DNA from 3 places in the Photobacterium sp. GB-1 genome. Region 3 is predicted to be linked to each of the others. Evidence: predicted binding sites of a transcription regulator. Region 3 holds the regulator's gene; each other region holds the start of a gene.
The links. The regulator CRP, encoded in region 3, controls carbon source genes, mostly activating them, when cyclic AMP is high. The targets are predictions, from matches to a motif close to TGTGANNNNNNTCACA.

Region 1 (4,857 bases), on a different contig from region 3:
AAGTTTCTTGTCAGCAGACAAACCAGATACTTTTAGACCTGCTTTTTCAAGCTTAGGTAGTAACGTGTTGTTTACTTCGTAACGGTGACGGTGACGCTCATGGATCGTTGGCTGACCGTATAACGTACGCGCTTTAGAACCATCTTGTAGATGACATAGCTGAGAGCCAAGGCGCATTGTACCGCCTAGATCTGATTTCTCAGTACGCTCTTCAACTTTACCTTCACTATCAATCCACTCAGTAATAAGACCAACGACTGGATATTTAGTTTCAGCATTAAATTCAGTTGAATGCGCATCAGACATTTTGGCTACATTTCGAGCAAACTCGATTAATGCTACCTGCATACCTAAACAAATACCTAGGTATGGAATATTATTTTCACGTGCGTATTGAGCAGTAAGGATCTTACCTTCAACACCACGGCTACCAAAACCACCTGGAACCAAGATTGCATCAAGGCCAGCCAGTACTTCTGTACCTTTTGACTCAACATCTTGAGAATCGATGTATTTGATTTTTACTGATAGACGATTTTTCAGGCCCGCGTGTTTAAGTGCTTCGTTAACTGACTTATATGCGTCTGGCAGTTCAATGTACTTACCAACCATACCAATAACGACTTCAGAGGTAGGGTTCGCTTCTTCATAAATAACTTGTTCCCACTCAGAAAGATCAGCTTCTGGTGCTGTAATACCAAAGCGCTTACACACTAAATCATCAAGACCTTGAGCCTTAATTAATTGTGGGATTTTGTAGATTGAATCTACATCTTTCATTGAGATAACAGCTTTTTCCTGCACGTTACAGAACAGGGCAATTTTTGCACGCTCATTGGCAGGGATCATACGATCAGAACGACACACTAAGATGTCTGGCTGAATACCAATAGAAAGAAGTTCTTTTACTGAGTGCTGAGTTGGCTTAGTTTTCACTTCGCCAGCCGCTGCTAGGTAAGGAACAAGTGTCAAGTGCATGAACATGGTGTTTTCACGACCTTGCTCTACGGCTAATTGACGAATAGCTTCCATAAATGGGAGTGATTCAATATCACCCACAGTACCGCCTACTTCAACGATTGCTACATCATGACCTTCAGCACCCGCTAACACGCGAGATTTGATTTCATTCGTGATATGAGGAATTACCTGAATCGTTGCACCTAAGTAATCACCACGACGCTCTTTGCGTAATACGTCTGCGTACACGCGACCAGCTGTAAAGTTATTACGCTTAGTCATCTTGGTACGAATGAAACGCTCGTAGTGACCTAAGTCTAGGTCAGTCTCTGCACCGTCTTCCGTAACGAATACTTCGCCGTGTTGAATTGGGCTCATTGTGCCTGGATCAACGTTGATGTAAGGGTCAAGCTTCATCATAGTCACGTTAAGACCACGTGCTTCTAAAATCGCTGCAAGTGATGCAGCAGCAATGCCTTTACCTAGAGAGGAAACTACTCCGCCCGTAACAAAAATGTAATTCGTAGTCATGTTTAACCTGGAAGATTGGTGTAGAGGATAAATGTATCTGGACGGGAAATTAGTATACCAGACACCATTTATCGCCACAACGTGAAAACTATCACACCGCCATTTGATTTTTTTTGCTTCACATCAAGTAAGCGTTATGAACTGAAATATCAAGCTTTAACAAGCAGAACAATACCATAATGGTATAATGCATTTAAAAATCATGCTGAATTTTTAATTACTGGTTTTTACTTTCTTTCTCTTTAACACGATTCCATGCTTCATCTAGCTCAGTTAATGAACACTGACTAATGATCTTTCCTTGTTCTAGCACACTTTCTTCCACTTGGCGAAAACGCTTTTCAAATTTTTTATTGGCTTTTTGTAATGCCATCTCTGGTTTTACTTTTAAATGACGACTTAAATTCACCACTGAAAATAGTAGATCACCGAGCTCTTCTTCTATTCGTTGTTGTTCTGGCACCGCTTGAATCACTTCGTCCATCACTTCATCAAGCTCTTCTTTTACCTTATCAACCACTGGTGCTAATTCATCCCAATCAAAACCAACATTCGCGCAGCGTTTTTGAATTTTATCAGCACGCATTAATGCCGGTAATGTGTTAGGAATATTGGCAAGCAAGCTCTCATCTTGCTCTTTAGCTGCGCGCTCTTTGGCTTTTTCGGCTTCCCAGTTTTGTTGAACGGCTGCTTCATCATCAAAATCAGCATCACTAAAAACATGGGGATGGCGACGGACCAGCTTTTCACTTATGCCTGCCACTACATCGTCAAATTCAAACAACCCTTGTTCTTTGGCCATCTGACTATAAAAAACAACTTGGAACAATAAATCACCTAATTCTTCTTTTACATCGTTCCAGTTTTTCTGCTCGATGGCATCAGCCACTTCATAGGCTTCTTCAAGGGTATAGGGAACGATTGAATCAAAGTTTTGTTTCAAATCCCACGGACAACCACGATGTGGGTCTCGCAACTGAGACATAATTGCTAATAATTGTTCCATTTGAGACGCCTGTTTATTATCCATACCACCAACTCTTTAAAATGGCGCTTTAAGCTTCTAACTTTAAAAGCGCCAAAACTTCGATAGTTAATACTAGAAAACTAATTTAGAAATTCATAGCAACGATCAATCATCGATGTTGATGTGACTCATGGCGATGGTGTCTACACCCTTGGTGATGTGAATCATGGTGTTGGCAATCAGAGTGATGAGAGCACGTGTGATTAGAAGAATCTACGCTATAAGACTCTGCTAACGCATAGTTTGGCAACAGAAATGACATTAACAATAACAGTACTATTGTAAGACTTTTTTCTCTAATCATGCTTAATACATTCGACTTCATAATACCCCCGTTAATTATTTAAACGTTACTTTATCTGCACCCACTTTCATTCCCTGCAGGCAAAGAATAAAAAACAGCAATTGTTTGATGTCATCACTAGGTACATTGATAAAATTATTATCAGGAATAAGAAACATTGAAATCAGTAATAAAACACTCGTAATACTATTTTTAGGTAATAATTTTAATAGTAAATTTTTCATAATAGTTCTCTTGCCGCTTTATTTATAAAGCAACATCATTAATTAATAACAACCATCACTCATCTATATAATTAAGATGGGATAATTAATTTGTGAAATTAACACTTACTTTGAATCCAATTTAGATCCAGAAATAAGCAAACTATTAGGCAATAGGAGGGCGATAAATTGATTTTATAACGGCAAGAACAAGCGACTCTTGAAGATATTCAATCGGTAACAGCTTACTGACACGAGTGATAATAAGCGGAGGAAAAGAGAGTAGATGAAATGGATTACTGCCAGTACGAGGCAGTACTCGACAACATGAGCACTGTGAACAATCATTACAACTATTCTCACATTGCAAACTACAGTGGTGAGATTGTTGAGTAGCCGTTTGCTGGTATTGCAGTTCGCTCTTAATATTACTTGCTAAATTAGCAACATTAGAGACTTGAACATTTTGACTCATATACGCAGCATTCACACTACTACTTAACAGTAATATTGCTATAAATAATGCATATAATATTTTATGTAATTGAGATAAATACATACAGAGTCTTTATTTTAAAGTTAATAGAATACTATCGGTCTATTATATATGAGTCAACATCAAGTCTTATTTTAGATCATTAAATTAATAAATTATTCCATTTTAAGATGTGCGCGTTAATAATTACTACTATTCATTATGTCGTAATAAATAAAAAGGGAAGCATATTGCTCCCCTTAATTTATATTTTAATCAGTTAATTAACCGTATAAACGTTTAGCCTCGGCAACATCTTTAACTTGTTCGATGCGTTTAAGTACACGTCCCAACACTTCTAAATCAGTTAATTCAAGTTCAAAGTCCATGATAGACATTTGCTTTTTATAATCAACTCGGCTTTTCATTCCCGCTACTTTCACTTTTTCATTCATTAAAGTATTGGTTAATTCTTTCAATAAGCCATTACGCTCAGAAGCCGTCACACGCACGGTAATGGTATAGTTACCGACAAAACCACCGCCCCAAACCGTATCAATAATACGCTCTGGCGCATGATGACGAAGCTCTTCAAGCTGCTCACAATCCATACGGTGAACAGAAATACCACGACCTTGTGTAACAAAACCTTGAATATCATCGCCAGGAATAGGCTGACAACAACGCGCAAGGTGAGTCATCAGGTTATCAACACCTTCAACAACAACAGCATCACGTTGCGGTTTTTTGTGGCTTGTGGCTTGTTTATTACTTGCCTCAGATAGCTTTTCTAAAAGCTGCTGATCTTCTTCTTCAGCTGTTGGTTTATTCACTAGCGCATTAATATGGTTGATCACCTGATTAATACGTAAATCACCACTGCCAATCCCCGCATATAGCTCTTCAGGCGATTTCACATTAAAACGTTTTGCCGCATAATATTGCGCATCTTTTAATGTTGCATGAATTTTTACCAGCTCAGCTTCTAAGATCTCTTTACCCGCAATAATATTCTTATCACGATCTTGCTTACGGAACCACGCATGCACTTTGGCACGAGCACGGCTAGATGTCACAAACCCTAAGTTCGGGTTTAACCAATCTCGTGACGGATTCGGCTCTTTTTGCGTGATGATCTCAACTTGATCGCCCATTTGAAGATGATAAGTGAAAGGGACAATACGCCCTTCTACTTTGGCACCAATACAACGGTGGCCCACTTCTGAGTGAATATGATAAGCAAAATCAAGCGGTGTCGCATTCGATGGCAAGTCAACCACATCCCCTTTAGGAGTGAAAGCATAGACGCGATCATCAAATACCTGACTACGAAGCTCATCCAGCATTTCGCCAGAAT
Region 2 (4,857 bases), on a different contig from region 3:
TAACGATTATCATAGACTATACAGCTACCTGGAATTTCAAAAGGATGCATACAATTTTGTCGCTTCTTATGATTACTTTATACCGCTAACTAATAGTAAGAATTGGCGTTTCTTTATTGGAGCCAGCTCAGGAATACAAATTGCAGAATCGAGCAAAGATGATCTTATTTTAGGCGCGCAAACAGGGATTAATTATCGAATCAATAAGAACTTTAATACTGAATTGGGGTACAGAGTTCATGATACAAGAAGTGTTTGGAAAGAGCGTAATATGTCGCAACTTGATACTGTTTATATTTCTCTAGACTTTGCCGTTTAATCTAAAAATAATTTACTGGTCATGTCATAACCCTTTTTATTTAAACCTTTTTATTCATGACCTTTTAGACAAATAAAAAGCCGCTCCTAAGAGCGGCTTTCTAATATAAACATTTAAGACTTAAATCTTATTCAGCCAGCATTTTACGTGCCGCTTCTACCACGATCTTAATTGATTTCGCTTCAGTTTCTTTTAGCGTTGCGTGATCAGGGATCTCTTTTTGTGTACGGTTAATAATAACACCTGCGACACAACCTGCACGTAAACCAGAGCTTGCACACATGGTTAATAACGTTGCTGACTCCATTTCAAAGTTAAGCACGCCCATTTCTTGCCACTCTTTCATTGAGCCTTGGAAACGACGAACTACGCGACCTGAGAATGTGTCGTAACGCTCTTGACCTGGGTAGAACGTATCACTTGATGCTGTTACACCCGTGTGTACTACAGCATGCTCATCATCACATGCTTGCTTCATTGCAGTTGCAACACCAAAATCAGCAACAGCTGGGAATTCCATTGGTGCGAAATGCAGACTTGCACCATCTAAACGTACTGAGCCTGTCGTTACAATCATATCGCCAGGGTTAATGTTAGGCTGAATTGCACCTGTAGTACCTACACGTAGGAAAGTTGTTACACCTAACTGTGCTAATTCTTCAACAGCAATAGAGGTTGATGGACCACCGATACCCGTTGAACACACAACCACTGATTTACCGTCTAATTTAGCGCGAAATACAGTGTACTCACGAGAGCTTGCTAAAAACTCAGGGTTATCCATTAAGTTTGCAATTTTCTCAACACGTGCTGGATCACCGGGAATAATCGCTAATTCTGCACCATTAAGATCAGCTTTATTAACACCTAAGTGGAAGACTTTATTATCAGACATAATGTTACCCTTTAATTTAAACAGCTCTGTTGTAGGTTCAGAGTGATTCTTATGAGTTATTACTATTTTAATCAATTTTTTGATAGAAAGAGTCAAACATACTGCAACATGCTCTATCAAAAACATGTGGTAACAATAACCAATGATTCAATTACTTTTAGTGAGCATGGTCACACCAATAAAAAGCAATTGAAAAATATGTTACATAAAAGTCTGATATTAATCACGCGAAAACGATATCTTATTGCCGGAATCACAAAAATTCGTTTTCTCGCGCATGTACTCTTTACTCTGTTTACCTGCCTTATAGCGAAAAAAAACGGCATGATAAACAATACATCATTGTTCGTATCATGCCGTTTAGACTAATCACTAATGCTCAGAGCGATTAGTTTTTACTTTTCGCTTTGCGGTTTAAAGCGTAATAAACGTAATGCATTCAGTGTTACTAACGCTGTTGCGCCACTGTCTGCAAGTACTGCAACCCAAAGCCCTGTAAAACCAAATAAGGTTGTAACAAGGAACACCGCTTTTAAACCTAATGCTAAGCTGATGTTTTGACGAATATTACTCAATGTCGCACGAGACAATTCAATCATCACTGGCAATTCTGAAACTCGGTTATGGGTAATTGCTGCATCGGCAGTTTCTAATGCTACATCTGTACCACCGCCCATCGCCACACCAATTGTTGCTGTTTTCATTGCTGGTGCATCGTTAATACCATCACCCACCATGGCAACAGAATGTAGCTCACTTAACTTGCGTACTTCTGTCACTTTATCTTCAGGTAATAGCCCTGCACGAAAATCAATATTAATTTCTTTAGCAATCGCAGCTGCTGCTCGTGGGTTATCACCCGTCAGCATCACTGAGTTCACGCCAATGCTTTTCAGCTTAGTGATCGCTTCTAAAGCATCACTGCGTAAATTATCACGCCATGCAACTAAACCCACCGCTTGCTGATTACGAACGGCAACCACCAGCGTTTTCCCTTCGCTTTCTAGATCTAACGCTTGCTGTTGCTGGTTATCCGTTAGCACAATGTGCTCTGGTAGGCGATCGGCAGCACATAACATAAAGTTATCGCCTTCGGTAACACCTTGAATACCGCGGCCTGCTAGTGCTTCACGATTTTCTGCTTCAACAACAGATAATGATTTTTCTCGAGCAAGGTTAACCACAGCCGTTGCTAGTGGGTGTAACGAACCGGATTCAACAGCGGCTGCTTGACGTAATAATTGTTCGGGATTGTTATCCCAGCTAATTAAATCCGTCACGACAGGTTTACCTTCCGTTAGCGTACCTGTTTTATCAAACGCGACAGTTTCAACATGACCAAGCTGTTCTAATGCTGCACCACCTTTGATTAATGCACCGCGACGCGCTGCTGCCGCTAAACCTGAAGTGATCGCTGCTGGCGTTGAAATAACAAGTGCACAAGGACAGGCAATAAGTAATAGCGCTAGACCTTTATAAATCCACTCATCCCATGATTGACCAAATACAAGCGGCGGAATAATGATAACAAGTGTTGCTAATAGCATCATTGCTGGAGTGTACCAGCGGCTGAATTTATCAATAAAACGTTCGAGCGGTGCTTTACGTGATTCTGCATCTTCAATGAGATGAAGAATACGGTCGATCGCATTTTCACCTTGCGCAGAGACAATCGTTAATCGAACAACTTTGTCTGATGCCATGCTACCAGCCATGACTTTCTGGCCCGGTGTTCTTTCAACAGGCACAGATTCCCCTGTTAGTGCGCTTTCATCAAAACTCGCAACCACATCTAAAACTTGACCGTCAGCAGGTAAACGCTCGCCGGGTACGACTTCAATCACATCACCGGGTTTTAACTCGCTTGCTGGAACTTTTTTCTTCTCGCCGTTTGGCAGCACAACATTGGCATCTTCAGGTACCAAGTCCATTAATGCTTTTACACCACTTCGTGCACGTGATGCGGCATACCCTTCTAATTGCTCACCAATTAAAAACAGTAAAATCACCATTGCCGCTTCTGCGGTTTCCCCTAAGTACAATGCACCAATAGCCGCAATACTCATTAGGGTTTCAATCGAGAATGGTGAACCTGATTTACCTAAGCTAATGGCTTTTTTCACAATCGGTACTAAGCCAACAATTGTGGTTAAAGTAAATGCCGCTAAACCCCATGAATGTGACACTTTATCAATTAAGAAAGAGGCAATCATCATTGCCGCAATCACAAGGACTTCTAAGTGTTCTTGAATAAATGATTTTTTTGGTAACGCTTCAGCCGCAGCAGCATTAGAAACTAAGGTAAAACCCGTTGCCTGTGCTTTATCTTCAATCTGTTTTTTTAATTTATTGTTATCAGCTTGCTGATTGGCTTGCATGTTGACGATGAGCTTTTCCGTCGCAAACATCACTTTTGCCGTTTCAACTTCAGCAAGACTTGAAATTGATTTTTCCAATTTAGCCGCGCAGCTTGGACAATCCATGCCAATCACTTTCCAGCTAAATGTTTGACCATGAGCCGATTGTGCTAAAGACGCTTCAATCGCTTGATCTTGTTCTTTTGATGAGGTTGACGTTGAACAACAACTTTTTACTGAAGATGAATGACTTGAGTCGTCATGTCCTGAATGCTGGTGCTCTGACTCTACGTGCGCGTGTTGAGAAGCGATTTCAGTGTCTGATGGACCAATAGAAGATACTGTAAAGGTTGATGGTTTTTTATTTGGATGGATGGCATCTATTGCTGATAGTTTTGCAGCGTTAAGTGCTGTGTCACTTTTAGATGAGCAGCAGGAAGCAGGGCCGTCGGTATCAGATTCACCACACCCTTCGGTGTGTTTTTGCACACTCTCAGAAGGGGTTGATGAACAGCATGTCGCTGACTCACAAGATTCAACTGTCACTGTGGCTTTGGTTACTGCCGTTGGTTTTGCAGCATGAACATGCATTTTTTTATTATTACATTGAGCACACATAATCATTCTCCTTGAGTGCTTTGATTATCTGTAACTAATATAAACCTTGGAGTAATGTCTAAGGTCAATAAAAAAAGCCAAACTTTTATCGTTTGGCTTTGGCAATCAATTTCTACTACGCATAGCATACCTAACGTAATCGACGTAGTACCGTTGTGTTGTCTAACACCTCACCCCAGGCTTGGTAATCGAACCCCATATCGAAAATGTATTCCGTAAGCAATGTTCTAACGCAATTAACCAACGAGTCTGCATCCCACGGCTTGTCAAAGTAACTTTCAATACGTGCTTGGTTAATCGCGGCAATAGTATCTTGATGAGTTGCTTGCCCTGTCAGTAATACTTTTTTAGTTTTGATGAAACGGCTATCGTGGGTCACATCAGTCAGTAGCTCTACGCCATTTTTACCCGGCATGATATGATCTGAAATAACGACACCAATATAATGCCCTTCAGCATCTAACTCATCCATCAAAACTAAGGCTTCATCACCAGAATCACACTCTTCTATCATAAAAGCCGATTGTAATGGTGACAGATCTTTTAATACCGCATTTAACACTTCTGGTTGATCATCAACACAGATAACGACTATTTTTTCCATAACTCATCCCTTAGAGTGTCGGTAACTTGATCCTAAACGTGGTGCGTTCTTCATCACTTTTAAC
Region 3 (4,857 bases):
AAAGAAGCCCAAGCGGTTATAGGTCAAGTTCATGACAACACGCGTCCTGCATTACGCTTGCTAGAAAATGAAGGATTTTCATGCCGTGGTTATGTCGATATTTTTGATGCAGGCCCGACGGTTGAATGTGATGTACGTAATGTTGAAACGGTTCGCCACTCAAAGCGTTATATCGTTGAAATTAACGATCATCAAAGTGAACAGCAGTGCCTAGTGGCGAATACATCATTTACTGATTTTCGTGCGGTTGCGAGCCCACTGGAAATCAATGATAAAGCGCAAACCGTGGTTATGACGCAAGAGGTCGCTGATACTCTCATGGTTAATACCGGTGAGCCTGTGCGCTTTATTGAGCTGTAAAACTACGAATATAAAGAGGGGAGAAAAGTATGAGTCAATGGATTGCGGGTCAATGGGTTGATGGTTTAGGTGATGAGATGGCATCGCTCAACCCCTTTACTGATGAAGTGATTTGGCAAGGCCGAGCCGCGACAAGTGAGCAAGTCTCGCAAGCGGTGAATGCCGCGCGTGAAGCATTACTTCAATGGCGTCATACTTCCCTTGTTGAGCGCCAAACCATCGTGGAAAAATTTGCTGAGCTGGTGAAAGCCAATAGTGAAAATATTGCCATTACGATAGCAGAAGAAACGGGTAAACCGTTATGGGAGACGCGAACAGAAGCAGGAGCAATGGTGGGGAAAGTGGCGATTTCTTTACGTGCTTATCATGAACGGACAGGCCAACGCGAGAAAGATATCGCAGGTACCACAGCAGTTGTACGTCATCGACCATTAGGGGTGATGGCTGTATTTGGGCCTTATAATTTCCCCGGTCATTTACCCAATGGCCACATCGTACCTGCATTGCTTGCAGGTAATACGGTGGTATTCAAACCTTCTGAATTAACGCCTAAAACGGCTGAAGTTGTAATGAAACTCTGGCAACAAGCCGGATTACCTGATGGGGTTATTAATCTTGTGCAGGGAGCTCGCCCAACTGGAGAGGCACTTGCGGCTTCAAAAGATATTGATGGTTTATTATTTACGGGCAGTGCCAATACTGGGCATATTCTGCATCGCCAATTTGCAGGTCAACCGGGCAAGATGCTGGCATTAGAAATGGGGGGGAATAACCCGATGGTGATCTCCAATGCTTATGGTGATCTCAATGCTACCGTTTATACCATTTTACAATCTGCTTTTATCAGCGCAGGACAACGGTGTACTTGTGCTCGCCGACTATACTTACCCTTGGGTAGCGAAGGGGATGCGTTGTTGGCAGCTTTAGTGGAAGCAACCAAAGCGATTGTGGTCGATGGACCATTTGCCGAGCCTGCACCGTTTATGGGGCCTCAAATCTCCCGCCAAGCCGCAGACAATATTGTGCAAACTCAACGACAATTAGTATCGCTTGGTGGCGAAGTATTGGTAGAGGCAAAGCGCGGACAGGGAGCGGTGGTTACACCTGGGATCGTTGATGTTACGAATATCGAAAATTTACCCGATGAAGAATACTTTGGCCCATTATTGCAGGTAGTGCGTTATCAAGATCTTGCTCAAGCCGTGTGTCTTGCGAACGACACCCGTTATGGCTTATCAGCCGGGCTTGTATCAACCGATGATAGTGAATGGCAATATTTTATTGATCATATTCGCGCGGGGGTTGTAAATCGTAATCGCCAGTTAACGGGAGCGAGTGGAGATGCACCGTTTGGTGGCCCAGGAGCATCTGGTAATTTACGCCCAAGTGCTTACTACGCTGCTGATTATTGTGCTTACCCAATGGCATCAATGGAAGGTGAGGCAACATGCTTACCTGAGCAGTTATCTCCGGGTATTTCACTCTGAGACTAATAGGTTCACTGTATTACTTACAGTAAGGATTGTGCAGCATGGAACAATTATTTACCGCGTTATGGCAAGATTATACTCAGCGATTATGCCCTTCAGCGCTGAATATTCGGCAATTACTTACCGAAGATGCGTCACTTAGAAATGATCATATTGCGTTGCGTACCTTTGCACTACCTAAATGTGGTTTAGCAAGATTAGCGGCTCCATTTATTGCGGTAGGTTATAAACCCAAAGGTCGATATCATTTCAAAGCGAAAAAGTTATATGCAGAGCACTTTGAACATCCCGATCCTTCTGCGCCTAAAGTATTTATTAGTGAACTGCAATTAGGGTTATGTTCAACAGAGTTACAAACAGAAGTACGTCAGCTTGTCGATCAAGTTGATGATGCTTATTTTGCTGATCCTGCTTTTCTTTCTCAAGGTAAACCATGGCAGTTAAGCCGTGATAGTTATCAGTTTTTAAATGCAGAAAGTGAATATGCAGGGTGGGTGGCAGCGCATGGTTTTGGTGCTAATCATTTTACTGTTGATATTAATCAGCTTGAGCAATTTAATGAAATTTCTGAAGTGAACCATTTTCTCGAATCAAGTGGTTTTGACATTAATCAGGCGGGAGGTGCGGTAAAAGGCGATCCTACTGTGATGTTAGAGCAATCAGCAACCATGGCTGATAAAGTCATGGTCACGTTTTCTGATGGTGAGATGTTGGTCTCTGGCGGATTTTATGAGTTTGCTAAACGTTATTTACAGCCAGATGGTGAGATTTATACCGGGTTTGTAGAAGCTTCGGCAGATAAGATCTTTGAAAGTACTTATAACTCTTGAACAGTGTAAACAAGGCAATAAAAAGCAGCCAATTGGCTGCTTTTTTTTAAATCTGTTAATTATCGAGGGGCGATCCCCAAATACCACTGTCTTCAACAGGACAGCGACGTAAACCTGTTTGCTGTTCTAAATAACAACGACGGTCACTAAAGCCTGTCATCTCAATAGTTGTAGGTTGAGGAGCGATAGCACCAGGTACAGTGGTGTAGCTATTCGGGGCAAAACGTTCAATATCCATATAAAAACCAAAAAAAGATGAAGTCCATTCATTGCTTGAATTTAGCATTTAATTTGAGCAATACAAATTAATTAATGGCATTAATGACACACTTTTTAAAGGTATTTATGGGGGGATTATTAATCAATAAGAAATAAAAAAGCCGCAACAGTGTGCGGCTTTTTTCGTACGGTTAAAGACGTTAAAAATTAACGCGTACCGTAAACAACAATCGTCTTACCGTGAGCAGAGATAAGGTTCTGCTCTTCAAGCATTTTCAGAATACGACCCACTGTTTCACGAGAACAGCCAACAATTTGACCGATTTCTTGACGAGTGATCTTAATCTGCATGCCATCAGGGTGCGTCATTGCATCTGGTTGTTTTGCAAGATTTAGCAATGTCTGTGTGATACGACCTGTAACGTCTAAGAATGCCAAATCACCTACTTTCTGGCTTGTCACTTGTAGGCGACTTGCCATTTGAGCAGATAAGCGCATCAGAATATCAGGGTTAACCTGAATTAACTGACGGAATTTTTTGAATGAAATTTCTGCTACTTCACAAGGACTTTTCGCACGAACCCAAGCAGTACGCTCTTGATCTTCTTCGAATAAGCCAAGCTCACCAATAAAGTCACCTTGGTTTAGGTAAGAAAGGATCATTTCCTTACCTTCTTCATCCTTGATTAGTACAGCAACAGAACCCTTCACAATGTAGTACAACGTTTCTGCTTTCTCACCTGCGTGGATCAGCGTACTTTTCGATGGGTACTTGTGAATATGACAATGGGAAAGAAACCACTCTAAAGTTGGATCTGTTTGCGGTTTACCTGGAACCATATTACTAACTTCCTCTGCATTTGTTGCCCAACAGCATTGGTTTCTTTTCTAACTTTTATCACGAGAAAAAAAACTGCCTACTGATAGGGTATCCATTCAGCCGCTGGGCTGCAAGCTAACTTGAATAAGTTAGAGTGTATCCTTTTTCTGCGCCTTTTTCTTGATATTGATCTAGTAGATTCGTTCATTTCATATGGATAACTGTGCACAGGATCACAATGCGGCGAGATAATTTTAAGTGGTGCGATAAGTAATGATTATTACGACGATTTTTAGAGAGGAAAAAAGTTGTTATTAAGGCGGAGAATTAGGATTTACATTCATTATTTAATCAATAAGACTAGAGACAATTATTGGGCGTTTGAATAAGGATTAAGCGATGCAGTCCCGAGTAAAATGGGTAGAAGATATGACTTTTTTAGGTCAATCTAGCTCCGGTCATAGTGTAGTCATGGATGGTAATGGAGGGGATAAAGCTCCAAGTCCAATGGAATTGGTATTAATGGCGGCGGGAGGGTGTAGCTCAGTAGATGTTGTCAGTGGTTTACAATCCCAAGCGCAAAATATTGTGGGTTGTGAGGTTCTTATTTCAGCTGAGCGTCGAGAGCAAGCGCCACGTTTATTTACCGCAGCCAATTTGCATTTTATTGTTTCAGGTTTTGATTTAAATGAAACCTTAGTGGCTAACACCATTGCTGATTCTTTAGAGAAATATTGCTCTGTATGCTTGATGATTGGTGAAAAGGTTAAGTTGACTCATTCGTATGAAATCATCACTGCTTAATAATGATTGAGATGAAAAAGGTTGGTGTTTGTGCCAACCTTTTTTCTATTTATTTTCGTTTGTGCAAACTTAACTGATTTTCCCTGTATTAATCAGTTTCTCGATAAGGGGGCGCATGATCAATTCCATTGCAAAACTCATTTTTCCACCAGGGACGACAAGCGTGTTATGACGTGACATAAATGAGCCTTGGATCATGGAAAGTAAATACGGAAAATCGACATTATTTAAACCGCGAAATCGGATCACAACAAAGCTTTCATCTAAGCTTGGGATCCCTTTGGCACTCACCGGGTTTGAGGTATCAACGGTTGGTACACGTTGAAAGTTGATA

Region 1: C9J45_RS09430 (CTP synthase) is a predicted target of CRP. The motif match lies at 1,572-1,587, and genes of this name have one in related genera.
Region 2: udp (uridine phosphorylase) is a predicted target of CRP. The motif match lies at 1,374-1,389, and genes of this name have one in related genera.

The regions. Positions count from the first base shown of each region.
Region 1 is NZ_PYOB01000006.1:221,313-226,169, reverse strand. It holds gene C9J45_RS09430 (CTP synthase) at 1-1,491, opposite strand, end outside; gene mazG (nucleoside triphosphate pyrophosphohydrolase) at 1,709-2,521, opposite strand; gene C9J45_RS09420 (hypothetical protein) at 2,858-3,046, opposite strand; gene C9J45_RS09415 (hypothetical protein) at 3,192-3,500, opposite strand; gene relA (GTP diphosphokinase) at 3,785-4,857, opposite strand, start outside.
Region 2 is NZ_PYOB01000002.1:186,394-191,250, forward strand. It holds gene C9J45_RS03440 (hypothetical protein) at 1-319, shown strand, start outside; gene udp (uridine phosphorylase) at 447-1,214, opposite strand; gene C9J45_RS03450 (zinc/cadmium/mercury/lead-transporting ATPase) at 1,610-4,189, opposite strand; gene C9J45_RS03455 (response regulator) at 4,320-4,793, opposite strand; gene C9J45_RS03460 (ATP-binding protein) at 4,804-4,857, opposite strand, start outside.
Region 3 is NZ_PYOB01000007.1:142,918-147,774, forward strand. It holds gene astA (arginine N-succinyltransferase) at 1-360, shown strand, start outside; gene astD (succinylglutamate-semialdehyde dehydrogenase) at 390-1,847, shown strand; gene C9J45_RS10285 (DUF1338 domain-containing protein) at 1,892-2,680, shown strand; gene C9J45_RS10290 (hypothetical protein) at 2,736-2,918, opposite strand; gene crp (cAMP-activated global transcriptional regulator CRP) at 3,107-3,739, opposite strand; gene C9J45_RS10300 (OsmC family protein) at 4,119-4,523, shown strand; gene C9J45_RS10305 (phosphoribulokinase) at 4,593-4,857, opposite strand, start outside.